One region of the Lysinibacillus sp. DFXJR4 genome, then DNA from elsewhere that is predicted to be linked to it. Evidence: riboswitches for the same ligand, from Rfam matches in the RefSeq annotation. Region 1 holds a riboswitch; the other holds the start of a gene.

The links. A riboswitch is a leader RNA that binds a small molecule or an ion and turns the genes downstream of it on or off. The one in region 1 is predicted to bind cyclic di-GMP.
Region 2: it holds a riboswitch for cyclic di-GMP, as region 1 does, so the genes downstream of both, AC2CGN_RS12945 (amidase) here and AC2CGN_RS20085 (methyl-accepting chemotaxis protein) in region 1, are expected to answer to the same signal.

What each region holds. Positions count from the first base shown of each region.
Region 1 is NZ_JBXUNW010000014.1:46,204-62,613, reverse strand. It holds gene AC2CGN_RS20135 (hypothetical protein) at 147-512, shown strand; gene AC2CGN_RS20130 (SpoVR family protein) at 601-2,004, opposite strand; gene yhbH (sporulation protein YhbH) at 2,052-3,209, opposite strand; gene AC2CGN_RS20120 (PrkA family serine protein kinase) at 3,374-5,269, opposite strand; gene AC2CGN_RS20115 (M23 family metallopeptidase) at 5,511-6,512, shown strand; gene AC2CGN_RS20110 (methyl-accepting chemotaxis protein) at 6,783-8,477, shown strand; gene AC2CGN_RS20105 (hypothetical protein) at 8,514-8,672, shown strand; gene AC2CGN_RS20100 (hypothetical protein) at 9,014-9,700, opposite strand; gene AC2CGN_RS20095 (sodium:solute symporter family protein) at 9,900-11,387, opposite strand; gene AC2CGN_RS20090 (SDR family NAD(P)-dependent oxidoreductase) at 11,413-12,165, opposite strand; gene AC2CGN_RS20085 (methyl-accepting chemotaxis protein) at 12,155-13,906, opposite strand; cyclic di-GMP riboswitch class I at 14,011-14,096, opposite strand; gene AC2CGN_RS20080 (hypothetical protein) at 14,310-14,504, opposite strand; gene AC2CGN_RS20075 (YehS family protein) at 14,720-15,214, opposite strand; gene AC2CGN_RS20070 (alpha/beta-type small acid-soluble spore protein) at 15,401-15,598, shown strand; gene AC2CGN_RS20065 (S1C family serine protease) at 15,767-16,410, opposite strand, start outside.
Region 2 is NZ_JBXUNW010000005.1:42,754-59,163, reverse strand. It holds gene AC2CGN_RS12950 (Rpn family recombination-promoting nuclease/putative transposase) at 65-979, opposite strand; gene AC2CGN_RS12945 (amidase) at 1,055-1,942, opposite strand; cyclic di-GMP riboswitch class I at 1,986-2,073, opposite strand; gene AC2CGN_RS12940 (chemotaxis protein CheW) at 2,209-2,697, opposite strand; gene AC2CGN_RS12935 (M20/M25/M40 family metallo-hydrolase) at 2,724-3,839, opposite strand; gene AC2CGN_RS12930 (hypothetical protein) at 4,363-5,316, opposite strand; gene AC2CGN_RS12925 (acyl-CoA carboxylase subunit beta) at 5,455-7,002, opposite strand; gene mce (methylmalonyl-CoA epimerase) at 7,008-7,421, opposite strand; gene prli42 (stressosome-associated protein Prli42) at 7,547-7,642, shown strand; gene AC2CGN_RS12910 (aromatic acid exporter family protein) at 7,663-8,640, opposite strand; gene AC2CGN_RS12905 (BrxA/BrxB family bacilliredoxin) at 8,867-9,307, opposite strand; gene meaB (methylmalonyl Co-A mutase-associated GTPase MeaB) at 9,482-10,573, opposite strand; gene scpA (methylmalonyl-CoA mutase) at 10,573-12,726, opposite strand; gene AC2CGN_RS12890 (methylmalonyl-CoA mutase family protein) at 12,723-14,426, opposite strand; gene AC2CGN_RS12885 (dihydrolipoamide acetyltransferase family protein) at 14,548-15,894, opposite strand; gene AC2CGN_RS12880 (alpha-ketoacid dehydrogenase subunit beta) at 16,104-16,410, opposite strand, start outside.

The DNA of each region.
Region 1 (16,410 bases):
ATTTTAACAAATTTAGATGATAAGGGGCAGCTTTCAGTGTTGTCTTGTCCTCTATATTATTTATTCATTGTATGGCTACATGTACAAGTAAGTTCGAAAAATATTAATATCTTAATAATGATACTAAAATGAAGGGAGTGAAAACTATGTCTGATCATAAACGTGATAATGAACACTCAAAGGATCCAGCCAAAAATCATATTACCATCAATTTTACTTTTAATATCGGGAATACGGATATCCACTTTGAACAAAGGGCTGAGGGTGGTGGGCAAATCAATAAGGATGTAGGTACTAATGCCAACCAAGGCGGTCAAAATGCAATTAACGGCAGCACTAGAAACGTAAACTCTCAATTCGCCGATGGAAATGGTCGCAGCGGTATAGCTGGGAATGATAATGATGAAGCAGGAGGACAACAAGGAATAAAAGTAAGGGATAGTCTCGTTATTGACAGCGATATCCATTCATCCTCTAACCATAGTGAAAGTAATGAAGAGGAGATTGAATAAGAATAAGCTTTAATATACTGAACAATAAAAGCTTCTATTTGTTTGTAGTATTTCAACAAATAGAAGCTTTTGGTTTGAAAGAGCCTGCTCATACATTTCGTTTATAATTCTTTGTGCCATCATAAGAATATAATACAGGCTTACCTTCAACATATGTTTCTAAATGAACAGGGCGGCCCCAAAGCTGATAAATATACGGTAGGACATTTTCTAAATAATGTGGATCTAGCTCCATTCCCTCATAGCCATGTACTAAATAAAGCTCTCCATTTCGAAGATAATCTCCATTTTTGACGACAATATAAGGAAATCCTCCATTAACACGCATAGAAACGAGCTGATCCCTTACCATCTCATGTTCCTTATCTGTAATACGGTATTCATTCCCCTTTTTCTGGAACAAATAGAGATCCTCTTGTTTTGCTAAATCCTTTGTTAAATAGTTGCGAATAAAGGAGATATCCGATTCTATCTCCCTTACCTCAAACATTTTCTCCCTACCTGAATGCGGTTGAATACCTAGCTTTTTCATATCTTCTGTTGGATGATTATAACGATTTTCAATATCCTCAAATATTTTCACACCTAGATAATAAGGATTTATAGACGTCTTTGAGGGCTGCACTACGCCCGCATTTAATTTTGCATATTCAATTGTTTCCGCTGTTGTGAGTTTAAGCTCTCGCATAATGCGCTGATGCCAATAGGAAGCCCAGCCCTCATTCATAATTTTTGTTTCTAACTGTGGCCAGAAATAGAGCATCTCTTCTCGCATCATCGTCAACACATCCCGCTGCCAATTTTCTAGCTCACGGCTATGCTCCTCTAAAAATAATAATAGATCCTTTTCTGGCTTTGGCGGAAATTGCTTTATTTTCCGACGAATTGGACTTGATTGTTTTTCCTTATTGTCTAAATTCCACAAATCATCATAAGGCGATTTTGTGGGGATAATTTCCTCTTCAAATTCTTCCTCTGTATCCCAGGATAGCTTTGGACGTAAAATAGATGGATCGATATGCTCCTGAATTGCTAAAACTGCATCCAAGAACTTTTCAACCTCATCCTTGCCATAGTCTCTTTCATAGCCAGCAATCCGTTCAGCTGTGGCCGTCATGCTCTCCACCATATCTCTTCTAGTATTAGAGAAGCGTACATTATTTTTAAAGAAATCACAATGTGCCAACACATGAGCAATAATTAGTTTATTCTGTGTTAAGGTATTTGTATCAAGCAAAAATGCATAGCATGGATTCGAATTAATCACTAGCTCATATATTTGACTTAGTCCTAAATCATATTGGAGCTTCATTTTATGAAACTGTTTCCCAAAGCTCCAATGTGAAAACCGTGTAGGCATACCATATGCGCCGAAGGTATAGATTATATCTGCTGGACAAATTTCATAACGCATTGGAAAAAAATCTAAGCCAAAGCCTGAGGCAATTTCGGTAATTTCATCAATCGCTCGATGCAGCTCATTCATCTCCATTTTTTCTGCCCCCTCCTTTGAACATATAGGCTTGAAACGTTTCTGATTTATTCCTCATCTTTTTTGAAAAAGCTCTTTAAGGCATCATACACATCGCCTTTCTTTTTCAAAATATGATACCTAAATTTCGGATCATCTATCTTTTTGTAGGTGTACATTAGTGTAGAAAAACGATTATGCTGATTCACTTCACCATATCCAAACATACTCGAAACTTCCATTAACTCGTTAACCAGCTTCAAGCATTTTTCATTATCCATTGAAATGTTCTCACCATCTGAAAAATGCACTGGATAAATATTGTAGCGAGAAGGGTTATACTTTTCTCGAATTAGCTCCAGCGCTTTTATATAGGCTGATGAACATATAGTGCCACCACTTTCTCCCTTTGTGAAAAATTCTTCCTCCGTAACCACTTTTGCCTCTGTATGATGGGCAATAAACTCAATTTCCACTGTTTCATACTTAGAACGTAGAAATTTCGTCATCCAGAAGAAGAAGCTTCTCGCACAATATTTTTCAAAGGAACCCATCGATCCACTCGTATCCATCATCGCCAGGACAACTGCCTTGGATTCGGGCTTCTCAACCTCATCCCATGTTTTAAAACGTAAATCATCATTATGAATTGGCGTTATTTCTGGTTTTCCTTGCATCGCATTGCGCTTAAGTGCATTTAGAATTGTGCGTTTTTTATCAACATTTCCCATAAGACCTTTTTTCCGAATATCGTTAAATTCGATTTTTTCAGTTTTAATATCTGCTTTTTCTTTTTGTTGTAGATTAGGTAGCTCTAGCTCATTAAATAAGACTTTTTGGACCTCTTCAATGCTTACCTCAGCCTCATAATAGTCTTGACCTGGCTTATCACCAGCTTCCTTCCCTTTACCAGCAGCTTGATTGCCTCTGCCTGGCTCGCGAGCAACTACATCCCCTACATTACTGTCTCCTTGTCCTTGCCCAACATGCTTTGAATTATCATAGTTATACCGAATTTTATATTCATCCAGTGAACGGATAGGAATTTTTATAACATCACGGCCATTGGACATGACTATACTTTCCTCACTAACTAAATCAGGCAAATTATTCTTGATTGCATCTTTTACCTTTTCCATATGACGTTGCTGGTCCTGGTGCCCTTTACGATGGAGGGACCAATTTTCCTGAGAGATGACAAAGCGTTTGTTTTCGTGTTCAGTCATTTTTATCCTCACCCATCTGCTCAAATTCGCTTTTTCTATACTATGCTAGAAATCCTCTTTCTTGAACATTTTTCGAGAAATCAATTATGTTCGTTTTTTTTAGTATGAAGATAAAAGGAGTGGCCCTTAAATTGGGACACTCCTATTACTCCTATCAAACTTGCTTATCGATTTAACAGACTACCTACATATTGCAGCAATTCATTAGCAGATGCTGTATTATAGCCATGCTCATCGACTAATCTTGCAACAACCTCATTAATTTTCTTAAGCTGTGATTCATCCGGCATTTTTGAAGATGTTGTAATTTTCACGACATCTTTTAAGTCTGCAAATAATTTTTTCTGAATCGCCTCTCGTAATCTTTCATGAGAATTGTAATCAAAACGCTTACCCTTTCGAGCATACGCAGAAATCCGAATTAATATTTCCTCACGGAATGCTTTTTTTGCATTTTCTGAAATACCAATTTGCTCTTCAATTGAGCGCATTAATTTTTCGTCAGGATTCATTTCCTCCCCAGTCAATGGATCTAAAATTTTATTTTTATTACAAAACGCCTCTACATTATCAAGATAATTGTTCATCAATGTTTTTGCCGATTCCTCATACGAATAGACAAAGGCCTTTTGTACTTCATTTTTAGCAATTTCATCGTACTCACGACGAGCAACCGCAATGTAATTCATATATTTTTCGCGATCCTCTTGAGAAATGGAAGCATGTTGATCCAATCCATCTTTCAGTGCCCGTAAGACATCTAATGCATTAATAGATGGTATCTCTTTGCGAATAATAGCCGAAGAAATACGATTAATGATATAGCGTGGATCAATACCGTTCATGCCTTCATTTGGGAACTCTTTTTTAAGCTCCTCTAAGTCAACGGAATTAAATCCCTCCACATTTTCTCCGTCGTACAGGCGCATTTTTTTTATAAGATCCACACCTTGCTTTTTCGGTACTTCTAGTCTTGTGAGAACCGAAAAGATTGCTGCGGCCTTTAATGCATGTGGCGCAATATGCACATGGGACATATCACTTTCTTTTATCATCTTTTCATAAATATGCTCTTCCTGGCTAACTTTCAAGTTATACGGAATTGGCATAACAATAATACGGGAATGTAGCGCCTCATTTTTTTTATTGGAAATAAATGAACGATATTCCGTTTCATTTGTATGCGCTACGATTAGTTCATCAGCACTAATTAATGCAAATCGACCTGCTTTGAAATTCCCTTCCTGTGTTAAAGATAATAAATTCCATAAGAATTTCTCATCAAGCTTTAACATTTCCTGAAATTCCATCATACCTCTATTTGCCTTATTTAGTTCCCCGTCAAAGCGGTAAGCTCGAGGGTCCGATTCTGAACCAAACTCTCCAATTGTGGAGAAATCAATACTACCTGTTAAATCTGCAATATCCTGTGATTTAGGATCTGATGGTGTAAATGTACCAATGCCTACACGTTTGTCTTCTGAAAAAGTTATACGTTCAATCATCACATTTTCAATACGCCCATCGTATTCTTTTTCAAGACGCATCGTATTTAAAGGTGATAAGCTTCCCTCAATTCTTATGCCATACTCCTCAAAAAATTCATTACGCAAATGATGAGGAATCAAATGTAGCGGATCCTCATGCATTGGACATCCCTTAATTGCATAAACTGCGCCTTCATCTGTTCGCGAAAAATGCTCAAGCCCGCGTTTTAACAAGGTCACGATTGTTGATTTCCCTCCACTTACGGGTCCCATTAATAACAAAATGCGCTTCCTCACATCTAATCTTCGTGCTGCTGGGTGGAAATATTCCTCCACCAGTCTTTCAATTGCTGTTTCAAGCCCAAAAATTTCTTGCCCAAAAAATTTGTACATTTTTTGCCCATCGCGTTCCTCTACACCAGCACTTTTTATCATATTGTAGACGCGTGAATGGGCTGTTTGTGCAACTTCAGGTCTTTCCTTAATGATGCTTAAATAATCTGCAAATGTCCCTTCCCACTTCAGCCGATTTTCTTCTTCGCGATAGCTTTTCACTTTATCTAAAATGTTGATAGCCTTCCCTCCATTCAGGGCTTGATTTATAACATAGTATGAAGTAAATGACATTATGATACCCAATACTTTTTCTTTGCCAAAGTTTCTTCTTATTGTTCTATTTACCCATGAAAATATTGGCTGCACGATATTAGTTTATTTTAGTAACGGACTACAGCAATCCACTTCTTTTCCCACAAAAAGTACTGAATGAAGAAAAAAAATTCGGTTATTCTAACGTTAGAAAGGAGGTCCATTATTGAATCGCCATTTTATTTTTCTTTTATCATGGATATTATTATGGAGTTATACTAGCCCCACCATTGCTTTGGCAAATGATAAACCCTCAGAAGAAGAAATTTTACAGCAACGCATGACCTATTTTGTACAATTTGATGAATTGCTCATTCCATGGCATTTTTTAGCAGCCATTGACCAATATGAGCGCAATCTGCAATCCGTTCGTAAGGATATACCAAAAAGAGATGGTATTATCGCCATTCAATTTTCCGATGAATATTGGTCAGGCCCTTTAAATCCTATAAAAGAAGATACCTCTCCAGAAACGATAAGCTATTTTGGAGGAATGGGTCTCGATGGTAATGGTGACGGTGTTGCCAATCCAACAGACGATGCTGATGTCATATTTTCCATGGCTAGTTTTTTAAGCAAATTTGGAACAACTGATGAGGATTTTAAATTAGCTTTATGGGATTATTATGGAAGTGAGGAAGCTGTTAATCAAATCTTCACCATTTCCACTATGTATAGACATTTTAAAACAACCGAACTTGATGCTCATACCTTCCCAATCCCTACAAATTACGATTACAGTTATCGAGGTACATGGGGAGCTAACAGAGGCTGGGGTGGACGACGCATCCATGAAGGAACAGATATTTTCGCTAGTTATGGAACTCCTGTAGTTTCTACTTCATATGGTGTAGTGGAAATAAAAGGCTGGAACCAATTTGGTGGCTGGCGAATAGGCATCCGCGATAATCATAATTCATATCACTATTATGCCCATCTTGGTAGCTATCATAAGGATATTGAAGTAGGTGACATTGTCGAGCCTGGCACTGTTCTTGGTTATGTAGGAAGCTCTGGCTATGGCAAGGAAGGTACATCGGGTAAATTCCCTCCCCATCTGCATTATGGTATCTATAAATTCAATGGTCGCACAGAATGGGCATTCGATCCATATCCTTCATTATTACAATGGGAACGACTAGCCAAAAAGGCAAAGGCAAAACAATAATTGAGTAGCACTTGATGTTTTTACAGCAAGTGCTTTTTTTATTTAGGTAGAAATACTTAACGAGCAGTGAATTTTTTCAGGAATATTTTAGGAGCATATACATTTCACTACTCACGAAATTTTCCTCTATTTATTATTGTACTAAAAAACTATTTTAAATTTTCCCACTAAAAGGACTTATTTATACACTGATTTAGTTATAAAATAATATTTGTACTATAACAATTTGCATGTGATGCGGATTATTAAACACGAAAAAGGATGGGAAAGATGAAAGGGATATTTCAGTTTAAAACACTTAAAGCAAGGATTTTAGGTGCATTTCTTCTATTGTTAGTTTTTGTTTTTTGCTTCATAACCTATACTTATCTTTCTAATACTCAGATGGAGAAGCAGGCAAAGGGTCTAGTGAACGAAGATTTAATTGTTATGACAGCAAGTAAAAATTTAGCCATGTCTATGAGTGTTCGATTATCATCGGCTTTAAGCTATGTTGTATCAGGCGATGAAAAATACATAGAGACGTTCAATCAATACCGGCAAATTGCAGAGGAAAGCAATAGTATTGTAGAAAAATTTGAAAATACACCGGAGCGTGAAAAACTAGTAGTAATGGCACGGGAATGGAGTAATCGTGTAAATACTCAAGTATTTGATGTCTATAAAAGAGGTGATAAAGAATTAGCATTACAAAATTTAACAGCCATTAATGATCTTGTAACGGAAGTTCGCATCGGTTATGAGGAATTAGCCAATAATCGTTCAGAATCTATTACCAACGTAGGGAATGAAGTTGTCTCTACAAGTTCCAGTAATAAAACTATTGGCACAATAGCTAGTATTGTCTTGACGGTTGCTGGCATTGTTATTGCCATTATAACTGCAAGTAAGATTTCAAAGCCCATTACGATTGTTTCAGAGCGTATGGGAGAATTAGCAAATGGTAATCTCCGCCATAAGCCGCTATTTATAGATCAACAGGATGAAATAGGTCAATTAATGCTGGCCGCAAATGAAATGAATCAAAAATTAAAGCAAACAATTAGCTCGATTCATACTGTTTCAGAAACTGTAGCAGCAAGTAGCGAGGAGCTTGCTCAATCTGCCAATGAGGTTCAAACGGGAACAGAGCAAATAACCGTAACAATGCAGGAGCTTGCCTCTGGTACTGAAACACAGGCATCTACTGCAAGTGATTTAGCGGAAACAATGACATCATTCCAACACCGTATTCATGATACGACAAAAGAGGGCATTGAATTGAACAAGCATTCAGGCCATGTTCAAAGCTTAACTTCGACAGGTAAAAATTTAATGATTCAATCTACACATCAAATGAACGCGATAAATGAAATTGTTTTAAATTCAGTAAGAAAAGTCGAAAGTTTAAACGAGCAATCGGCGGAAATTTCCAAGCTAGTTTCGGTTATTGATGATATCTCAAATCAAACAAACCTGCTTGCTTTAAATGCTGCCATTGAAGCAGCTCGCGCAGGAGAACATGGAAAGGGCTTCGCAGTAGTAGCCGACGAGGTGCGTAAGCTGGCTGAACAAGTCCAATTCTCCGTGACAGATATTTCAACAATCGTTAATCGCATCCAAGGAGAGACTGGCAATGTAACAGCAGCACTCCAATCAGGCTATGAGGAAGTAAAAAAAGGTTCAACCCAATTAAATCAGACAAATGAAACCTTTGAACAGATATCAGGTGCAGTTGAGGATATGATTCTCAATATTAACGCCATATCGGAAAATTTAAATAAGCTAGCTCAAAACTCTGAATCCGTCAATACCTCTGTCGATGAAATGGCCTCGATTTCCCAAGAATCTGCGGCAGGTGTGGAGCAAACAACAGCAACCATAGAGGAAACCGCAAGTACTATGGATGAAATTTCAAGAAGCGCAAGCCAGCTCGCCGGTTTGTCCGAAGAGCTAAACAGTCAGTTGCAACAATTTAAAATCTAAAAATCCAGCGCTTCTCGATAACTGTTTTGGGACTGCTTGGTTGTTTCTTGCCCTGACCGAGCAGTTTGGGGGACACCTGAGCAAGTTCTTGCCATACCCGAGCAGTTTGGGGAATCACCTGAGCAAGTTCTTGCACTGCCCGAGCAGTTTTGGGAACCACCTGAGCAAGTTCTTGCGCTGCCCGAGCAGTTTTGAGAGCTACCTGAGCAAGTTCTTCCCATACCCGAGCAGTTCCTGAGGACACCTGAGCAAGTTCTTATCATACCCGAGCAGTTTTGGGAACCACCTGAGCAAGTTTTTCCCCTACCCGAGCAGTTTTGAGGGCCACCTGAGCAAGTTCTTACCATACCCGAGCAGTTTGGGCAATCACCTGAGCAAGTTCTTGCCATACCCGAGCAGTTTTGGGGGACACCTGAGCAAGTTCTTGCCCTACCCGAGCAATTCCTTTGCCCCTCAATTAACTTGTTGCTAAATCAAATTTTTATGAAAAAAAGCTATTCCGATTTATGTTAATGAATCGAGATAGCTTCTAAATTTTATTGCCAATGGCGAATGGGTACTCTTTCAAGTTCATAACGCTTGATAATCACACTTATCTTCTGATACCATTTTTCACATAGCTCTAAGGACTCTAGGTACTCGTCCTCCTCCCTAGAAATGGGCTCCTCTTCATCTAAAAAAACAAATTCTAAAATAGGGTCTGATAAATTATCAGCTACAATTTTCAAAGCTAATTGAGAGACAGTATTATACGCAGGATCATCTTCATCAATCTCCTCTACTTCAACATCCTGCTCATCCTCTAATAAAGAACCACTGATTAAATGATTACTTGTTCTTGCAATAAATATTTCATCCTCCACTATTGCTACTTCATATATTTTATCAAAGTGGATGACCTTTTTTATCAATTCCTCCTCTAAATCTTCCCTACTTGCAAAATAAAGTGTATTCGTTGGTTCGTCTAACAATAAAGCACTTAAGCTATCCTCTGAAAGGATACACTGTGTATGGGGAATTGCCAGCAGCTCTCGCTCACTTGCCTCTCTCATATCTTCTAACCATTTTAAATAACTATTACGCTCTTTCAAGTAGTGTATACTTCCGACAATTATTAGAACTATGCCTATAAGAAAATACAGCCTATTAAATAGAATTGATTCAACTGCATTTGCTAGTAATAAATAGATAATTCCTAGAAAAAAGACAAAAAAGGTTTTCACCTATATCCCACCCTCAAGAAGAAAATGATAGAACAATTACAACCATATATAGTAGAAATTCTATTCTACTCATCACCTTTTCATTCTTAAATATCAAGGGTATTTTAAGATAGAAGTAATAAAAATAGCGAACCTAAAAAGATGATGGCTGCGCAATACAGACATCATCTTCTTATAAAGTTGCCTAAAATTTTTTAAATTACTTCATTAACTCTTCCTTGCTTCCGACATCATCTAGGCTCTTATCTTGTTCTATCCTGTGCATTTCAAGTACATGCTGTGTAGGAGGAATAAGTAAGCTCACTACAACAATGGTGATGCCTGTAATCACAACACCTGAGAAAACAGGAGCCTGCCATAACTCATTCAATAAGCCTAAGAAACCTTCAGATTGGATATTGAGGCTCGGGACATGTGTCAATGATGTAACGATATAGTATACCAGCCCTACTGAAATACTTGCCCAAACTGCTGGCGTACTTACTCGCTTCCAGAATGGTCCTAAAACTATTGGCCAGAAAATTGTTACGAATATAATGTCCCACGCTAAATACGCTAAATCAATTACTTTTTGGAAGCTCAATGCGAGCACTAAGCCTAGTAAAGCACTTGCAAGAATAATAGCACGGGAAAATCTTAATAGCTTTTTAGGATCGGGGTTACGGTTAATAAAATCTAAATAAATATTTTTTGTTACAATTCCAGAAGTGGCAACATAGCATGCAGCTACCGTTGACATCCCCATAGCAGCCATTGCCGTTAGGAAAATTGCTGCTAATAATGGAGGGAAATACCCTTGTGCAAATGTAAGCATTAATGTTTCTGGATTTGAACTATCAGGATAAATGGTCTTGAATGCCTCTCCTAACATTCCTGGAATCCAACTAATTGCAATAATAATGGACCCTGCAATAATCATACTACGCTGTGCTACTTTCGGGCTTTTGGCAGCAGCTACCCTTTGCCCTAAATCCACTGCTGGAATGTCGCCAAGTGCTAGCACAAGATAAAGGGTCCAAAACTCTGCCCCAGCCTTTTCGAATAATGTACTGATATTCCACCATTCAGGATTGAATGTAACATCTGGATAATAGAACAAAATGAAAATCGTTATTCCTAAGATCCCTGCTACTGCAAGAGCACCCTGTACAATTTCCGTATAGGCAACTGCCCATAGCCCACCAATCACTGAATAAAGAGCCGTTAGGGATACAAATAGTAATGCAGCAGGCACAAAATCAATTTGTAAAAGCTGCTGAATAATATATGTTCCACCCACAGTTAGTGCAGCCGCATTAAAGACCCCAAAGGCTATTGCCATCACGACTCCTGTATATGCACCTAGCTTCTTACTTCCATATCGTAGTCCATAGTAATCAGCTAATGTCCAACCCTTCAATCTTCGTAGTGGCTTTGTCCAGATAAGTGCCCCAAGAATCATACAGGTGCCTAAGCCGCCCATTGTTGCTGAGCCTTCAAAACCTCCACTTGTATAGCCTGAACCAACAGCAGCAAAAAAGAAGGGTGCTGCTAATAAGGCGGCAACTAAGCTTCCTGTTACAACAGATAGCGGCATGCTCCATCCAGCAACAATTAAATCCTCGGCAGTATTTACACGCTTATAGCCTTTATAGCCAATATAATAAATAAAAATTAAGTATAAGCTAAAGATGATTATATTTAACATAAGTATGGCTCCTTAGTTTTTCGCTTTATCCGTTCATAACAACCCCACCATTAGGCGTTAAAAGCTGTCCTGTATAGAAATTAGCATTTTCTGAGGCTAAAAATAATACACTCTTTGCAATTTCCTCCGGTTGTGCTAATCGTTTTAAAGGATATTTAGCAGACTCCTCCTCTACGTAGTTGTCACCAAATTCCTTAAGAATATCAGTAAATGTGCCACTAGGAGCTACTGCATTGACTAAAATAGAAGGAGCTAATTCTCTTGCTAAAGCTTTTGTAAAGGCGTTAATTCCACCTTTTGCAGCCGAATAATGCGTAAACTCTTCACAGCCTAAACTACCAATATCAGAAGAGATATTAATAATTTTTCCACTGTTTTGTTCCTTCATTCTTTTTGCTGCTTCACGACAATTATAGAAGCAGCCATATAAATGTACCTTAATCATTTTATCCCATTGCTCGTCAGTCAAATCTGTAATGCTTGAAGCCTGAGCAAATCCGGCGTTATTGACAAGAATATCAATTGCGCCTAAATGTGTATCCATATATTGATACATGTCTTGCACTTGCTGGGAATTCGATACATCCGCATTGAATTTAATTGCCTGAACACCAAACTTTTCTGCTTGTGCACGAACCTCTTCTGCTTCCTTGTCATCCCCAATATAGTTTATTAAGAGATTAGCACCGTGTTCCGCAAAGCCTAATGCGATAGCTTTGCCGATGCCTTTACTTGAACCAGTTACAAGAACATTTTTTCCTTTAAAATTAATTTCCATAATGATCATTCTCCAATTTGAATTTCGAAACGAGTGCCTGTAATTCTTCTGCTGTTTTTCCTAATGAAGAAGATGCCTCTTTTACTTCCTGCATTGCTGTCAATTGATCTTGTGTTGCTGTTGAAACATTTGATGAGAATTCCGAAGACTGCTCTGCTGATTGTTTAATGTTATTTACAGATGCAGCGACTTCCTCAGATGAAGCAGATATTTGCTGAGATGCAGCCGAAATTTCACGAATTTGGCTTGCAACCTCCTCAGACGAAGTGAGAATTTCCTTAAAGATTTCTCCTACCTCATTGGTAAATTCCATCCCAGCCTTTACATCCTCTTTACCCTTCTCCATAACCGTAATAGAAGCGTTTGAATCAGCTTGAATTGTACTAATCAAATTGTAAATTTCAGTAGCAGATTGTGATGATTGCTCAGCTAAACTTCTTACCTCATCAGCCACCACCGCAAAGCCTTTTCCGTGCTCTCCAGCTCTTGCTGCCTCAATAGCGGCATTCAATGCTAATAAATTTGTTTGATCGGCGATAGCTGTAATAAGGCTAACAATATCGCTAATTTTTTTCGTATTAGAATGTAATCCATTGATGGTTGTTCCAATTTGTTCCACAGAGCCATTAATTAGCTCCATCTGTGTAATTACTTGCTGAACAACTTGATTCCCACGTTCGGAAGCTTGGGATGCAGCAATAGATGATTCAGCTGCTGTATTAGCAGAGTCTGCAATTTGCTGAATGCCTGTCGCTGTTTCTTCCATTGCAGCCGCTGTTTCTTCTGTCATCACCATAGAAGCCTCAGCATTTTGTGTAATTTGTCTCATATCCTGAGCAATATTTGTAGAACTGTTATATGTCTCCCCTGCATGCACAGTAAGCTGATTAGCTGCAGAAGATACATTGTTTGATGTATTTCTTATGTTTAAAATGATATGTTGCAAATTGGACACCATCTTATGTATAGATTCAGATAAATTTCCAATTTCATCCTTCGTAATTTCTAAATCAACATTCATCAATTCACCATTTGCCACCTGATTGGCTACATTTACTACCTTCTTTAATGGCTTTAGTAAACGATCAATAATTATGTAAACTAAAATTAATAAAATGACAATACCAATAACAGCAATCACAATCTGTTTAGTAACACTTTTTTTAATAATGGTGTTAATGTAATCCGCAGAATAATCAATACCCAATAATGCTATTAGCTGCCCGTTATCATCCTTAATAGGACTAAAAACCGTTCTCCATGAACCATACGGATCCTGGAAAATATCAGTTACCTCTGTACTGTTATTTTTAATAGCCAATTTAGCTGTTTCTACATGCTCATCTGCTAAATCCTTAAAAATTTCACCTGCTTCATACACATCATTTAAATTGGTCGTATAACCTATAGGATTGACGCCACCCTCATCCTTGACATCCCATATGTAGCTCCAGCTCATAATTCCTTGTTCCTCTTGGATCTTATCGAGCTGCTTTTGAACTTTTGTAAATTTAGCGTTGGTTTCCCCTTTTTCGGTCAATAAAGCTTTAATTTCATCACTATCAAGATTCATGGCTGTTAATAACCCAACACTTTTTAACTCTTGCTCTAAATCTACAGTCATTCGATTGTTTAATTCTCTAATACTTTGTGTAGTAATCACTGTTATTAGAAGTAAAACAATAATGCTAACTGTTAGTAAAAGTTTGTTTTTTAATGAAGCATTTTTTAAGAACTTCATTACTACTTCCCCCTTATCGAATTTTTTATAAAAAATAACCTATTTCAAAAAAGAAATAGGCAACAAAGAATATAACTAGCATTATATGTACTTAACTAGCAATCTTTTGCAACCCAGCCATCATAGCATTTATTGCCTTAGACCTGTAGCTTTGCGTCCCTACTTTTCAGTAGATTTGCCTATCTTTTTCCTCCTCAAATTAACACAATGGGTAAAAGTAGTCAACGGAACCATTTTAAATTACGCATTTCTTAATACTTTTTTACCATCAATTAACAAACAATAGAATGATTAGAATGACATACGAACACATAAAAAGAGCAGCTACAAGTATTTAAAATTGTAGCTACTCCTATATTTTTATATTCACTTACCCCTAAGTGTTTATTCCTATTAAAGTAAACTATACGTTGTGTGTCATAAGTAAGACTGTTGGTATAAAAGATAAAACAAACATACATAAATACCATACTGATGTACGACGTAATGAAAAACGAACCTGTTTTTTCTCTGCATAAAAGATGTCTAAAATAATTGCAACAATGAGTGGCGTACTAACACATGCAATAGCAACTAATAAGATGTCAAAATAAACCATAAAAGCACCCCTCTGTTCGTAAACATTTATTTTCCCCGTTTGTGACAACTTTGTGTCATCTAAAGTGTACACAATTCCGTCACATTTTGTCAACTAAATTTTAAAAAGAAAATCGTGATTTTCATAGTATATTCGCAACATTTTAGAGCTATTTACGTAAGATTATCTATTAAAAGAGCAACTACAAAATAATAGCTGCTCTTTTAAATATCCATTTATTCTCTATATTTATTTGTCAATCCTCTTAAAAAATTTCTCACGAATCGATCGCCACATTCCTTATAGTTGCGATGACTTGGATTTCTTAAAATGGCACCTAATTCACCTTTCGAAACATTAACACCGCCATCATATAAAATATCCAACATATCCTCACTTGTTAATGCTAAAGCAATTTTTACTTTCTTTAATAGCATATTATTAGGACTTTCTTTTCCTGAAATCAGTTGTGTTCCCTCAGCTTGTCCAGGCTTAGATGGCTGTGGTCCTCGCTTAAATGTGATGAGCCCATTTAAGAAAGCCTCAAGCATTTTATTATTACATTTGATGTATTCTTCTGGTGCTTCTTCCTCATCATTAACTTTAATAAGCATGTTCAAAACTTCATCTTTTGTAAAATCCATGCCGCCTAGCTTAAAAATTTTAACCATATCTGTATTTTTGATATCTAATGCATATCTTAAACGAATTAAAATATCATTATTCGTCATTTAAAAACCTCCATTTACTTAGAAAAAACATTAATTAAGTTTCACTTTATTATAGCAGAGACATTCACATTTTTAGCTACCTTTCCACAAAGTTACTTTACAATAGTAATTAGAATATGCATTTTTCTAAGTTAAATGTATGAATCGCTCACTCTCGACCATTCTAATCACAAGGAGGTGAGCAAAATGGCTATTCGTAGTTCCAATAAACTTCAAGTACCTGGTGTACAAGAAGCTGTTGATCAATTAAAGTATGAAATTGCACAAGAATTTAATGTACAGTTAGGGCCTGAAGCCTCTTCTCGCGCAAACGGCTCAGTCGGAGGCGAAATAACAAAACGCCTCGTGGAAATGGCTGAAAAACGTTCAAAAGGTTTATTATAATCACATAAAAAAGAACGAATCCCTTTTGATTGGAATTCGTTCTTTCGTATTTTATTATCAATTAATTTTTTCTTCGCCTTAAGTTTTCTTGAATAAGTTCATTATAGTTTACTCTTCTTGAGGGTAACATCTATTATTGGATTTTATGAAATAGCAATGGATTAATCGTTAACTCGGTAATTCAATAAAATTTTGAGCAAATTGATAGATTAAATGAGCAGGTACAGCTAAGTTAAGATTCTGACCATCATTAAAGCCTGCTGTAATCAACCCTACTAGTCTTCCTTGCATATCCAGTAAAGCACCACCTGAACTTCCGTTTGAAATGGCCGCCGTAAATTGAATCATAGACATACCTCGAATATCCCGAAACCCAGAAACAATACCATCAGAAACGGAATTAAATAATCCTAGAGGACTGCCAATAGCAACGATCTTCTGTCCTCGAACTAATGGACCTTCAACTTTAACAGGTAAAGGCTTGCTTACTCTATCTACCTTCAGAATGGCTAAATCATGCACATCATGATATTTTACAAACTGATGTGTTATATATTCGTTCTTATCGTTCTCATATAGTACAGAATAATATTCCCCACCACTCACAACATGCAGGTTTGTTAAAATATACCCATCTTGATGAAGAACGACACCAGAACCAAAGCACAACACCTCATGATCCTCTCCAAACGTTTTAATCATTACAACAGATGTGGCTAAAGAAGCTAATTGCTCATAGCTACACTCTTCCACCGTTTTATTCTGAACCGGAAGTGTTATTGTTTGTTGAGATGGTATACTCTTTTTAGGTT
Region 2 (16,410 bases), on a different contig from region 1:
TTATTATCTTCTTAGGTTTTAAAAGGACTACCTTTCTCCTTGCTCTTAGTCTTAGTGTTTTACATCATTCAACTTCGATTTCAGTTCTTAACTGTAATACTTCCTCTACAGTTAAGCTAGTTAATTGCATAATTTGTTCATTATCGTAACCTGATGCAATCATATTTTTTGCCACCGCTTTAATTCCTTTCTCTATTCCTTTCTCTATTCCTTCTTGTTGTGCATGATATTTAGCATCCTCTAGTTTAGCTACTTCATCAATCATGTACTTTAAACGAGACTGGTAGGCAATAATTGTTTCAGGTGTTTGGCTTAACTCTTCCCATGCACTTAGTGCTTGTTGCAAGTTTTCGTCTTTCATTGTTAATGCCTCCAATTCTAGATAAATATCATCATATGTTTTTTGCTTACGAGCATCTACCATGCCAAGTAATAATAACCATCTAACTAAAATATCGTCCAGAGCGTTTAATGTTTGGTTAAACCAGGCATGTAGAAACTTGTCCATTTCAATAAAGTGAATTTCTAATACATCGTCTTTTGATCTTAAGCGTTGAAGTAACGCATCCTCATATAAATGATAGGTACTATGATAATGGACGATTTCTTCAAATAATGTAAAATGGCAAATATTGATAGTTATAGTGGGGCGTTGTGTATGATACCCTAGTCCTTTTTGTAGCTGGGTTGTAAATAATCGTGACCAATAAAACATCGACCGTTTAAACATATCCTGCTGAGTGGAAAGCTGCATTTCAATATTAATCAGCTCTCCTGCTTGCGTTTTCACTACAATATCAAGTCGTGATTGTTTATCGTCTTGATATTCACCACCTAACACTTGATTTAAAAACATTGCTTCTGTAATAGTTGCCCGACCTGTACGTTGTAAAATGGCATTCAGAAAGACTATAGTTATATGTTTGTTGCGCTCACTGCCAAAAAGCTGTTTAAACGCAAAATCTACTTTTAAATCCAATAACTTTGAAAGGAGGTTCTAGCCCTCTACGTTTGTTAGCATAATTAATATAAGTATCAAGTGTACTTTGCTCTACTATGGCTGCATATTCATCCAACTATCAACATGATGAATGGCAACCCCTTGATAGCTTGTTTTTTTCGCATAGTGACGTTGAACAAGTGCTAGTTGCTTATTCATATAGGCTTCACCATTATCATAAAAAGTAATATTTTGATTATCATCTAATGCACCTGTTTCAACACTAATCACAATGGATTTATTAACTTTTTTGGCATAGGCTACTTCATGTTGTACAATTTTAATAATATCTTTTGCTGTATTTCGATAAGCCATAATAGAAACGCCCTCTACTTGATTTATCACCCATTCAGCAAGTAATCCTTTTCCAAATTGATTGTTGTATTTAATTTCGTCAAACCAGAACGGCATATCTGCTTCCAAAGGTAATTGTAATTGCTTGGTTTCCTTTTTGGCTCTTGTAAGAAGTGCTTGATAGGATTCAATTGATTGTGTTTGATTATAGCTCCATCCACTATTTAAGTATGGCTCTATATCGAGATGAACGCCTGAAAATCGCTCAGTCACTTCAGCATTTTTATTATATGTATGTAACCAATCAAACAACTGATCCTGCATTTTATAGCCATCTTTAGATACCCAATCTGGCGCTCCGTCCAATGCATATATTTTGATACCCCTTGCAGTTGCATGACTAATAAAACGCTTATAGACGGCACTTACTATATCCATATTAATCTGTAAATACAGTTTGTTTACCTGCTTGTTCTCTAAAAACGAAAGTACTCCTGCCTCATCCTCAATAATCCTTGAAGTATCCCATAACCAAGTAGCCTTATCTTCCACGTTCACTGCGTCTACCTTTCCAAATGATAGTCCAAACGTACTGGCAATTGTAACAAAAATAACAATAGTTACTGTTAATAAGGAACAACTTTTCATGTCTTACAGCTCCATTCTATTTGCCAGAGCTCCTAGAACAGAACCTGGTAACCTGACAATCATGCACTAAAATAGTGTTTAGACTCATGGCTTTGCGTCCTTCTCTTTCGACAAGTTTGCCTTTTACAGTTGTTTTCTTTTCCTTATCATACATGGCAAAAATAAAAATGTCTGTAGGAAAAATGCATACTAATCATTAATAAGGAGGAATAAAATCATATTCAAACGGGTTATTTTTACTATTAAAAATAAAAAACGTAGAGCCTTCAAGCATCTACGTTTTCTTGTTCATTTTCTAGCATTTTATGCAAGTAATTAATAATTTCACGAATTCCTTCTAGTGAATTGACTAGTATTTTTGGGTCCACATAGGTAATCATACGATTTTCCAGGTTTGCCACTGCTGTAAAATAACGCGTTTTTGAATAGTTGACAAGTCCCATCTGCTGTAAAACAGACGTGTCAAAATCTAGAATTTCACGGGCTTCCGTTACAAGTAATCCATAATTCACAACATCTGTATTCAATACTATAATACGTGCTGTTACAGCATTTGAAGAACGATTATATAGAATACGTTCAAAATCAAGCACTGGGATAAGCTCACCACGAATTCTTGTGAAGCCTAGAAGATAATTAGGTAAATGAGGAATCGGTGTTACATGCTCTAATTTTTCAATTGAAATTGCTTGTTCCACAGGCACTGCATACTCTTCAGTTCCACAAGCAAAAACTACTGCTTTTACACTTTCCATGCGGTCACATCCTTCAATTTCTGCTGTTATTTTTTTGCAGATTCTTTGACAATTTCAACTAGTAAATCTGCTAATTTTTCTAATTCTTCTACTGGGATTTTTTCATTTGTTGTATGAATATCTTCGTAGCCAACAGAAAGGTTGACTGTAGGGATGCCAAAGCCTGCAATTACATTTGCATCTGAACCTCCTCCAGAAATCCCTAGGGTCGGTGTGCGATCAATGTTACGTGCTGCTGCCATTGCGACTTGAACGACTTTATCTGTTTCAGTTACTCGGAATCCTGGATACATAAGCTTTACTTCTACTTCAGCACGTGCTCCAAGTGATGCAGAGATTTGTTCAAATGTCTCCTGCATATGCTTCGTTTGAGCATCGAGCTTCATTTTATCAATTGAACGAGCCTCTGCAAGGATATTCACTTCATCACATACAATATTCGTAGCCTGACCACCCTCAAAACGACCAATATTTGCTGTAGTTTCTTCATCTAAACGGCCTAGCTTCATCTGTGCAATACATTTTGCAGCCACTGTAATCGCTGATACTCCTTTTTCTGGAGCTACACCAGCGTGAGCAGTTTTGCCAATAATTTTGGCGAAGACTTTTGCCTGATATGGTGCTGCTGTAACAATTCCACCCACTTTACCATCACTATCCACTGCAAAGCCGTATTTTGCTTTAATTTTGGATGAATCTAACTCTTTAGCCCCAACAAGTCCACTTTCTTCACCCGCAGTGATGATAAATTCAATATCTCCATGCTCAATATTCTGCTCTTTTAAACGTTTCACCATTTCTAGTAATGCTGCAAGCCCAGCTTTATCATCAGCGCCCAAAATTGTAGTACCATCTGACACGATATACCCATCCTCTCGTAAAGATGGCTTAATCCCTTTACCTGGTACAACTGTATCCATATGAGAAGTAAAATAAATTGGTTCAACATCTAAAGAACCTTTTAAAGTAGCCAATATATTGCCTGCTCCATGTCCATTTCGTGTATGGGCATCATCCTGTTCTACTGTAAAACCAAGCGCTGTTAATTTGTCGATTAAAACCGGCGCAATCAAATGCTCATATTTTGTTTCTGAATCAATTTGTACGAGCTCGAAAAACTCTTCTACTAAACGACTTGTCATGTTGTAAGACTCCCTTAGTTTACGTGTATTACCACGTTATAGTATATGTATTATTTTAGCACAACGTTAGAGGAGTTGAAATAATTCACTAGCAGTTCGAGACTAATTTTTGGAAGGAGATCAATTATGCCTCGGCATAATTGCGTCCGGAATTGGCTTTGTGCATGCACAAAGAACTCCTTTCCGATTCCGTGACATCCGCCAGAGGCTTTGGGCCAACAGATGTTTTTTGTGCGAAAGCGTAGTGCTAACGCAGCGACAGCAACATGATGTTGGTCACTAAGTCGTTGCCACAAGACGTGGCGTTCTTAGACTGAGTTCCGCTATTTCAGTAGGTATTTGGACACCCACTGAAAAGGAAACAAAACCGCATTCATCTCACCATTTGTAAATGTGGGAGTCTTCTGTAGCTGCCGCTGTCGTGCATAAAACATCTGCCACTATGCTTTCGATACAAAAAACATTTGCTGAATGAAGATAAAAAGCTCGTGAAAGAGGGAGTTTATCCCTTTCCACAAGCTTCTTATAGTTGGAAGATAGCATCTTTTTCACGTTCAAGTAACTGAAGATATTCAACCGCTTTATGATGCTTATCCTGTAAACGCCAAATTGTATTATGTACATCATCTTGCACACGAGACACTTGCTCCCTAGCAGTTGATATTTTGGAGTGAACTGACCAGGCTGAGAAAATATCATCAAAGAAGTAGTCTGCAAATTTGACAAAGCCATCTGTTTCAACATGTAATGATTTCGTTGATAAATCATGGATGTCCAGAAGCTCATTATGAAATCGCTGTAAAGCAATTTGAGCATCGTGAAGATAATTTTCAGACTGATTTAGTGCATCATGCTTCAAATGTGTAGCAATAAGTCCCCCTCCCAAAAACGTATCCCATGTTGAAAAACCATTAGCGGAATGTAGAGAAGCAGCCGCTTGCCCAAGCATTGTTAATGCATTTTCACCAGCCTCTTCAGCCTCCTTCATTTCTATAATTAATTGCTTCGTTACTATTTCTTCATGGGCTAATTGCTCTAATTTTTTTGCTTGCTCTGGCTCATGTATTTGTAGGTAGCCCTTCTTTTTAGCATTCAGCTTGTTTAAAGCTTCTTGTAAATGTTGTTCATTAATTTGAGTAAGCTTTGACTCAGCTTGTGCTAAATCGATTGTTAAATCTTCTTGCATTTTCTTTGCTTCATTTATTTTTAATTCAAGAACGGCTGCTTTATCAATTCTCTCTGCTCGTAGCTCATCTTGCTGCCCCGTCCACGTACGAATCATATTCATAAACGAAAAGCCTTCTAATTTATCAAGTTTCGTTCGAATGTGATTGAGTGCTATAGAATGTTTGTAAATGTCCTGTTGTGCACGCTCAAGTTGATTTTCAATTAATCGTTTTTGCTCATTTAACCTACTAACATTTCTTAATTGTGCATGTATGATTTCCTGTTCATTTTGTAATTGTTTCCATTCCATTCATCTCAACTCCTCTTATCTATTTGTACGGATGAAAAGAGTAAATGTTTCAATTATCTGTCATCTTTTATCATTTTTCGTCAATTTCTTTGTGCCAACAGGAAAGCCCAGCAAATGGCTGCTGGGCTTGTACAAATTTTATAGTGGAATATTTCCGTGTTTTTTCTCTGGGCGTGATTCATGTTTATTTGAAAGCATGTCTAAACCTTGAATTAGCTTAATACGTGTATCACGTGGATCAATGACATCATCTACCATACCGCGAGATGCTGCAACATATGGGTTTGCGAACTTTTCTTTGTATTCTTCAATTTTCGCTGCACGTGTTGCTTCTGGATCGTCAGATTTTGCAATCTCGCGCGCAAAGATAATATTCGCGGCACCTGCTGCACCCATAACAGCGATTTCAGCGTTTGGCCAAGCAAATACAAGGTCAGCCCCAATTGATTTAGAGTTAAGCGCAACATAAGCACCGCCATAAGCCTTACGTAAAATAACTGTAATTTTCGGTACAGTTGCTTCTGAGTATGCATAAAGGATTTTTGCTCCATGACGGATGATTCCACCATGCTCTTGCTTAACGCCTGGGAAGAAGCCAGAAACGTCTTCAAAAGTGATGATTGGAACATTGTATGCATCACAAGTACGGATGAAACGAGCCGCTTTGTCAGAAGAATCGATATCTAGTCCACCAGCAAGTACTTTTGGTTGGTTACAAACTAGACCAACAGACTCACCTGCGATACGTGCAAAACCTACTACTACGTTTTTCGCAAATTCTGAGTGAACTTCCATAAATGAACCTTCGTCCACTACTTGCTCAACCACTCTCCGTACATCATAAGGGCGAGTTGTTTCAATTGGCACAGTATCCACGATTTCAGGGCGGTAGTCGTCACCTTCTGGACGTGCCTGACGTGGCGCTTTTTCCTTATTATTTTGTGGAAGATAGCTTAATAGTTTTTTAATTTGATCAATCGCTTCTTCTTCAGATGGTGCGCGGAAGTGTGCATTACCACTTACAGCGTTGTTTACTTTTGAACCACCTAAGTCTTCTGCAGAGATTTTTTCACCTGTTACTGTTTCAATTACTTTAGGACCTGTTATGAACATTTGAGATGTTTTGTCAACCATTAAGATAAAGTCTGTGATTGCGGGAGAATAAACTGCTCCACCAGCACATGGTCCCATAATTACTGAAATTTGTGGGATTACGCCAGAGTAGATGGCATTGCGATAGAAAATATGACCGTATCCATCAAGTGAAAGGACGCCTTCTTGAATACGTGCACCACCTGAATCATTGATACCAATGAATGGCGTGCCGTTTTTCGCAGCAAGATCCATTACTGTGGCCATTTTTTTCGCATGCATTTCACCCAATGCTCCACCAAATACAGTAAAATCTTGAGAGAATAAGTAAACAGGACGTCCGTTTATTTTACCGAAACCAGTAACTACACCATCACCAGGTCCTTCCATCTTGTCCATACCGAAGTCAACTGTACGATGTGTAATGAATGGGTTGATTTCAAAAAATGTACCTTCGTCCAGCAATAATTCAATGCGCTCACGAGCAGTTAGTTTACCTTTTTCATGTTGCTTGTCGATGCGCTCATAGCCACCACCAAGTTCAATTACCGTCTTACGGTCATATAACTCATTAATTTTGTCGAACATATCCATACTAATCACTTATCCCCTTTTCCACTTTTATCGCATAATTCATATAACACACCGAAAGATGATTTAGGATGCATGAAGGCTACCTCTGCACCACCAGCACCTGGTCCTGGCTCTTCTGATAAAAGACGTACACCTTTTTCACGAAGCTCTGACATACGCTCACGAATCCCTGTCACACCGAAAGCTACATGGTGAATACCTTCCCCACGTTTTTCGATATATCCATGAATGGTACTTTTTTCACTCATCGGTTCTAATAACTCAATTTTTACATTACCCGCATCTATGAATGCAACACGAACCTGTTGAGATTCTACTTCTTCCACTTTTAGCAGCTTTAAGCCTAAAGTTTCTGTATAATATGTAATGCGTTCATCAAGATCACGCACCGCAATCCCAATATGATCTACTTTCTCCATGGTGACATCTCCTTCTGTTATGGTACATACTCTATTTTACAGACTTTTTTGTCAAAACTCTACTACTTGAGAAATTTTTCAGATTTGCTAAACTATTTATAAGAAAAGAAGGAGCGAACGAGCATATGAGTAATAAAAAATTTCAAAAAATCGTCGTTTATACGATGGTCGCAATCATGATAATTTCATCTCTAGCATTCGGCTTATCGATGTTAGTGTAATGAAAAGCTAGGCGTCCGCATTACTGCGGGCGCTCTTTCTTTACCTTCAACCCCTTAAAAGATTGTTTAATTTCTAAATATCGGTCCATTTCCTCCATAAATTGATAGAGTGCCGCTTGTGCTAAAAATTGCTCGTGATTTTGTGGTAGTGGTAATTGGGCAAAATCTCGCCTCACCTGCTCTAGCTTCTCTCTAAAATGACTAGCCGTATTTCCTGAATGAACATGCTCAGCAAGATCTTGAACAAAGTCAGCCACTATCGTCGCCTCTTGTACTATAACAGGCAGGGCTGTTATTTTTGGGAGTACTCTTTCAATAATTTCGAGCTGCTGTTCACGCATATCAAAATAGACATAGTAATCATTTTTTCGTCTCATAAAGTGATTTTCAACATCTTTAAAGGCTAGTGATTTCGCATTATTTAAAGCTGTAATAGCTTCAATTATTTCTTGCCCATCCCACAATGTATCGCCTTCTCTTAAATAATTAGCAATTTCTAAAAAAATTTTACTATATAGCTCCTCAATTTTAACTCGATAGTAATTTAATTCCTTTTGTATATCTGGCATATACATATTAATTGCTATTCCCGTTCCATAACCTATTGCCATTAAAGCAAATTCATTTGAAACCAATGTCCACGAGAATTTTTCAGCAGCATAAATATGCATAATAATTACCGCACTTGAGACAAAGCCGTCTGCTACCTTCAGTGATACAATTGTGGGGATAAAAATAATGAGCATCCCTGCTAGTGTAAGTGGGTGATATGAAAATAACTCAAAGCTTAAAAAGGCATAAAGCATACCGATAATACTTGCGACAAATCGTGTATAAGCAGCATGAAGGGATTTTTTCTTCGTTGGCTGTACACAAAGTATTGTTAAAATACCTGCAGATGCATAAGAAGCTAATTCGAAATACTGGGCAATGGCTATTGCAATGGCTGCACCAGTTGCCGTTTTTAATGTACGATAGCCGATTGAAAACTTCTTCAAGTCGACTGCCTCCCATCCTCCATTACTCTTCACTTATTCTATTCATCAAATCAATTCAATTTTTGAGGTAAATCATTTAGCTAATATTTTAAAAATTCCAAATATATTTTTGCTATTATTACAGTAGAATGCACCAATTATCTACTATTATTGATAAGGAACAGTCCCCGCAACTAGTGATGTTGCTGCGGGGCGTTCATCTTATCAAATTAATTAATGAATATTATTAAAGCTCATCACAGTATTCTTCAAAGTTTGCTTGTAAATTTGTTACAACAGACATTGGATCATGACCTTCAATTTCGTAGCGCCCAACTTCAGCTACCACTTGTCCATCCTTTAACAGAATAAATGATGGAGAGGATGGTAAGTGATCTTCTCCGAAGTGATAACGAGCAGCTGCCGTTGCTTCTTTATCTTGACCAGCAAAAACTGTAACAAGATGATCTGGACGTTTATCGTAATGAACGCTTTGTGCTGCAGCTGGACGAGCGATACCTCCTGCACAGCCACATACTGAATTGACCATGACTAATGTAGTACCTGGACGAGCAAACGCCTCTTCAACAGCTTCTGGTGTGCGTAGCTGTTCATAACCAGCAGCCTCAATTTCCGCACGTGCTGTTTTTGAAATTTCTTGCATAAATAAATCGTAATCCATATTCATATAGCGATAGCTCCTTTCAAGTTCGTGTCACCTTAGACTTTAGACTGACACTAATACATCTCCTATCATAGCAGTTAGTGGCGATTTTGTGCACCTACTTGCTCAGTAATTTCGCATTGGTTTCTATACTTCCACTACTACACTTTTGCTAAATGAAGATACAACAGTTTATAGCTATGTTTGATTATCGCTAAATAAACGATCTACACCTTGTGTTACTGTTAGCTGTCCATTTAAAATTTGGCTTTCTAACAGTTGTACTTGTGCCTTGCGTTCTGGATTACCATAAAACGCATCAATTAAATGGTCAGTAATCATTGATTGGAACCAATCCTTAGTTTGATTTTGACGTCTAATCGACCAGTAATTATTTGCTTCGACGGTTTGCCTAAATTCTCCGATTGTATCCCAAACTTTGTCGAGACCGCGTTTTTCCCATGAACTAACCGGCATAGCAGTAGACATCCACCCTGGCGTAGCTGGCTGTAAGAAATGCAAAATTTGCTTATACTCAGATACAGTCTTTTTGGCTAAACGTACATTATCACCATCCGCCTTGTGCACTACGATGGCGTCTGCTAATTCCATAATGCCCTTTTTCATGCCTTGTAGCTCGTCACCAGCTCCTGTTAATACTAGCAACAGGAAGAAGTCAACCATACCACGGACATATGTTTCACTTTGTCCAACACCAACAGTTTCAATTAAAATAACATCATAGCCAGCAGCTTCACAAACTAGCATTGTTTCACGTGTTTTTTTATGGACACCCCCTAGGGTACCAGCTGAAGGAGATGGTCGAACAAATGCATTCGGCTTCTTAACAAGCTCCTCCATACGTGTTTTGTCACCTAAAATACTCCCTCCAGATAGTGAGGAACTTGGATCAATCGCTAGCACTGCAACCTTCATCCCCATCTCACAAAGCATCGTTCCGAAAGCCTCAATAAATGAGCTTTTTCCAGCACCAGGAACGCCTGTAATGCCTATACGAACACTATTTCCTGTATGTGGTAGAAGCTCCTGTAAAAGCTCTTGTGCCTGTGCTTTATGCACGACATTTGAGCTTTCAATGAGTGTTATCGCCTTTGATAATTGAGTACGGGAACCTGCCATTACCTCCCGGGCAAGCGCCTGTATGTCAATTTTGTCAGCTTTTTTCTTTCGGAATTTTTTTGGTACACCATATTGCATACCATCGTGAGATGCTGCTACTCCATCCATGACAAATAGTGCACTTTCCTGCATCTCTTTGTTTTTGTCCATTACTTAGACACTTCCTCATAACCTAAGCGTTTGTAGATTTCTTCAATAATTTTAATGGCCGATACAGGGATAACTGTACCTGGTCCAAAGATTGCTACGGCGCCAGCTTCATAAAGGAATTCATAATCCTGTGCTGGAATAACACCGCCAACAATAATGATAATATCTTCACGACCTAGCTTTGTTAGCTCAGATACCAATGCAGGAACTAATGTTTTGTGTCCTGCTGCTAAAGAGGATACACCGATACAATGTACGTCATTTTCAACCGCCATTTGAGCTGTTTCCTCTGGTGTCATAAATAGTGGAGAAATATCTACGTCAAAACCTAAGTCAGCATAGCCTGTTGCGATAACTTTGGCACCACGATCATGACCATCTTGCCCCATTTTTGCTACTAAAATACGTGGGCGGCGACCTTCATTTTCAAGGAATTCGTCTGTCATTTGTTTTACTTCAAGAATCTGCTCCTCATCAGAGAAGTTCGCAGAGTAAACACCAGAAATGGAACGGATGATTGCTTTATGACGGCCAGAAACAACTTCAATTGCATCTGAAATTTCCCCTAAAGACGCACGAGCACGCGCTGCATCAACCGCTACTGCTAATAAGTTTTCTCCGCCTTCTTCTGCAGCCTTTGTTAGTCGAGCAAGATGTTTTTGTACTTCCTCTTCATTACGAGCTGCGCGCATTGATTCTAATCGCTCAATTTGTTTTTGACGCACTAATGTGTTATCAATGTCGAGAATATCAATAGGCTCTTCTTTTTCTAGACGATACTTATTGACACCAACAATTGTTTCAGATTTAGAGTCAATTTTTGCCTGACGTTTTGCCGCAGCTTCCTCAACTTTCATTTTTGGAAGACCTGTTTCAATCGCTTTCGCCATTCCACCTAGTTCTTCTATCTCTTCGATTAATGCCCATGCGGATTTTGTAATTTCCTCCGTTAATTTCTCCACATAGTATGAACCACCCCATGGATCAATCACTTTCGTCATAGCCGTTTCTTCCTGTAAGAATAACTGTGTATTACGTGCAATACGAGCAGAGAAGTCTGTTGGAAGAGCAATCGCCTCATCAAGTGCATTTGTGTGAAGAGATTGTGTATGACCCATTGAGGATGCATTAGCCTCAATTAATGTACGTGTTACGTTATTAAATGGATCTTGCTCTGTTAAAGACCAGCCAGATGTTTGTGAATGTGTACGAAGTGCTAATGTCTTTGGATTTTTTGGATTGAACGTAGACATCATTTGCGCCCAAATACGACGAGCAGCACGCATTTTTGCAACTTCCATATAATAATTCATACCGATTGCCCAGAAGAACGATAAACGCGGGGCAAAGGCATCAATATCGATGCCAGCTTTCAATCCCGTACGAACATACTCAAGACCATCTGCTAATGTATAAGCAAGCTCGATGTCGTTAGTCGCTCCGGCTTCCTGAATATGGTAACCAGAGATCGAAATAGAGTTAAATTTTGGCATAAATTTCGCTGTATATTCGAAAATATCCGCAATAATTTTCATAGACATTGCTGGTGGGTAAATGTAAGTATTACGAACCATGTATTCTTTTAAAATATCGTTTTGAATCGTACCTGCAAGCTTGTCAGGTGTAACCCCCTGCTCTTCAGCTGCAACGATATAGAATGCCAACACTGGTAATACCGCACCATTCATTGTCATTGACACGGACATCTGATCTAAAGGAATTTGGTCGAATAGGATTTTCATATCTTCGACAGAATCAATGGCAACCCCAGCTTTACCAACATCCCCAGTTACGCGTTGATGATCGGAGTCATAGCCACGGTGAGTAGCTAAGTCAAAGGCAACAGATAGTCCTTTTTGACCCATTGCTAGATTACGTTTGTAGAATGCATTGGATTCTTCAGCTGTTGAGAAACCGGCATATTGGCGAACAGTCCAAGGACGAGCTACATACATCGTAGGGTATGGACCACGCGTATTTGGCGCAATACCTGCTACATCATTTAAATGCTTTGCCTCTTTAATATCTTCTTTTGTGTATATATCTTTAATTTCGATCCCTTCATTTGTCATGAATTTTTCTTCTGACGCTTGAGGTGCTTCTGCTGCTAAAACTTTTTCGATTTCAACTGCACTAAAATTTGGCTTGCTCATCGTTGGACCTCCTTCATGCTAGCGAACACTGAATTTAATTTTTCAATGATGTTCTGTCCTGCGAAAATAAAGCCGTTTAAGCCATCTGCTAACCAAGCTTCTTCTTCGTCTTTATATTTACCTGCAACATCAACAAGCACATTAGCAGGTTTACCCGCTAGAATCGCTGATACTAATTCTTTTGTATCGTCATCATTGCCAGCAATCACCACATAGGTTGCTTCTGTAGTATTTAACCATGCCACTGCTTCTTCAGCCGTTGCGATTGGTTCACTTTTTTCTGGTACTAAACCTACTGTATTTAAGAAACCAGATACAAAATCAGCACGTGGTTTCGAGCTTTTTAATGTACCTAATGCTAAGATTCCTGTTTTCACATTAGCAGCCGTCATGTCTGCTCGTAATTGCTCGAAAGGTATAGCAATTCGCTTAATATCTGAAAATAGTGGATTCGTTTCACTCTCAAGCATATCTGCTGGATTTGCATAAATATTCGTACCAATTAGAGATTGCTTTCGTGTTTGTGTAGCTTTAATACGAGCTTGGTATGATTGCTCTAATTCTTCTGCTAGCTTTCCTGAGGCAATATAAGCATCAATGCCCCCAGCAGCTTCAATATCTAAGAATAATGCCCAAGCTTCTTTCACAAAATCAGCTGTCAATGACTCAATGAAATATGAACCTCCAGCTGGGTCAGTTACTTTTAACACATTTGTTTCTTCTTTTAAAACTAAAGATACATTACGTGCAATACGAATTGATTGATCAGTTGGCTTTGTTAATGCATCATGTGGATGAACAGTAAAGACGTCTGCACCACCAATTAAGCCAGAAAGCGCTTCATTTGCTGCACGTAGTAGGTTTACATAAACATCTAATTTTGAGAAGCTTCTTAATGAAGTTTCTGCAAGTGTTGGAATTTTAATATTTTTTTCTATACCATAAGCAGATGAGAACGCTTTCCAAAGTACTTTAAAAGCACGAAGTTTAGCAATCTCTGTAAAGAACTGTGTATCAATGGCAAAGGTTACATAAAATCGCTTTGCAAAGGCTTCAAAGCTTTCTTCTTGCTCTGCATATTTAGCCGCAAACGCAAGTGCATATGCTAATTCTTGGACAGCATTTGCTCCTTGATTGTGATAAATCGTAATATCTGCACCGATTGAGCGCACGTTCGGAAAATCAGTTAAAGTGATAGGGTTTTTTGAAATGATGAAACCTTTGGTAGCTTCTCGTTGTTCAATGGCAATGTTGTCGAATACTGCTAATAATGGGTCATTTGAATTTTCAACTGTAATTTTAAACGAATATTCTGAGAAATAAGTCGCTAATTTTGCTACTATTTCTGCAGTCCATTCAAAATTAACACGGCTATCGATTGTTACTACTTCGTTTCCACGCGCTAAACTATCATCTAGCTGAGCAAAAAATGCTTCGCCTGTGTCAGCATAAACTTGCTGTGCCACTTTAAAAACTTGACTATTTTGTAGGGAACGGATTGTGGCAACTTGTTTATCAAGTTCTTCACCAAGTTTTGCTACTAAACTTTCTTGTGTGTAAAGAGGTTCTAATGTAATACCTTCACTTGTTTTCGTTAAAAGAGACTCGAATGGTTTCCCTTTTAAAGCCTTGATTGCTGCATCTTGCCATTCTGAATAGGACGGCTTTTCAAATTCAATATTTTTCATGTTGTTTGACATGCGGACGCTTAATCAGCTTCCCCCCTTAGTAGTTTCTATTTGTTATTCTACATGACAAATTGCGACTCGAAAAGCAAAAAAAAATTCGGAAACCGTTATACAACAGGTTTCCGAGTAGTCATCAGTAGACTGACGTCGAAGATTTATTTGTATTTTCGAGTATTTCTTTTACTCTATTTAGGAATTTACCACAAACAAGTCCGTCTAAAACGCGGTGATCTAATGATAAACATAAATTCACAATATCACGTGCAGCAAACATGCCACCCGGTAAAACAACTGGTTTTTTTACAATACTTTCCACCTGCAAAATTGCTGCTTGTGGATAATTGATGATGCCCATCGACTGCATAGAGCCGAATGCACCCGTATTATTGACCGTAAAAGTTCCACCTTTGATATCATCCATTGACAATTTTCCAGCACGTACTTTGACAGCGAGCTCATTAATTTCCCTCGCAATCCCTTTAATTGATTTTTCATCAGCGTGTTTTATAACAGGGACAAATAAGGCATCGTCAGTTGCGACAGCAATAGAAATATTAATGTCATGCTTCTGAATAATTTTATCCTCTGCCCACATAGAATTCATCATTGGGAACTCTTTTAATGCTTGTGCAACTGCCTTCACAAAGAAGGCAAAATACGTAATATTAAAGCCTTCTTTTTGTTTAAACTCTGTCTTTATACTGTCTCGATAAGTGACTAAATCCGTTACATCCACTTCCATCATCATCCATGCATGTGGCACTTCATGAACACTTCTTACCATATTATTGGCGATTGCACGACGCACTTTCGTTACAGGTATTTCAATATCCCCTGCTTGCAAAGGCTGTGTAGGTGTGACTGGCTTCATATCGTTCTGTGCAGTTTCATTTGCTACAGCAGGAACTGAGTGTTGTACAGGAGTATCAGCGACAGAAGGTGTTTCAGCCTGTGTAGTTGGCACAGCTCCCGCTTCAATTAAGGCAAGAAGGTCTTTTCTTGTAATACGTCCTCCTTCGCCTGTTCCTGTAACTTGCTCGAGTGCAATATCATGCTCCTGTGCAAGTCGAAGAACTGCTGGTGAATAGCGAACTTTATCCTGCCTTACTGGTTTTGGTGGTGCTACCGTAGCTGTCGTAGCTTGTTGTGTTTCTTGTTTTCTTTGTACACCTGCATTTAAAATCGCTGTACTAACTGCTGATTTCTTCGTTGGAGGTGGAGGTGGTAGCTCGCTGTCACCGGCAATTTCAATAGAGCAAACGATTGCACCTACTGGTAACGTTTGGCCTTCCTCTGCAAGCAACTCTGTAATAACACCTTCAAAAGATGAAGGGATTTCTGCATTTACTTTATCTGTAGCAACTTCTGCTAGCGGGTCATATTTTTTTACTGTATCACCAGGCTTAACAAGCCATTTTTCAATTGTTCCTTCTGTTACACTTTCACCGAGCTGTGGCATTGTGATATTTTGAATCGCCATCATCTATTCCTCCCATCCATTTAAGCCTAGCCGTATTTATATGTGACAAACCATTTTAGAATGAATAGCCGACACGATGCTGTAGAAAAACAGTTCTCAAAACGGACTATTCGACTGAGGCTTTTTCTTTTACAATAAGTATTGGTAGCACTCACTAATCAAAAGATTTTCACTAAATACTTTTTCAATTTGTGAGAAGCGCCTTCTCTTTAGAAGGCAGCTAGTTCACGCATCGCACGCTCTACTTTATCAGGATTTATCATAAAATACTTTTCCATTGTTGGAGCATAAGGCATCGCCGGTACATCTGGTCCTGCAAGGCGTTGAATTGGTGCATCAAGATCAAATAAACAATGCTCAGCGATGATGGCCGCCACCTCGCTCATGATACTACCCTCTTTGTTATCCTCTGTTACCAGTAACACTTTTCCTGTTTTACTTGCAGCCTCAATAATTGCTTCCTTATCAAGTGGATATACAGTACGAAGATCTAGAATATGTGCAGAAATACCATCT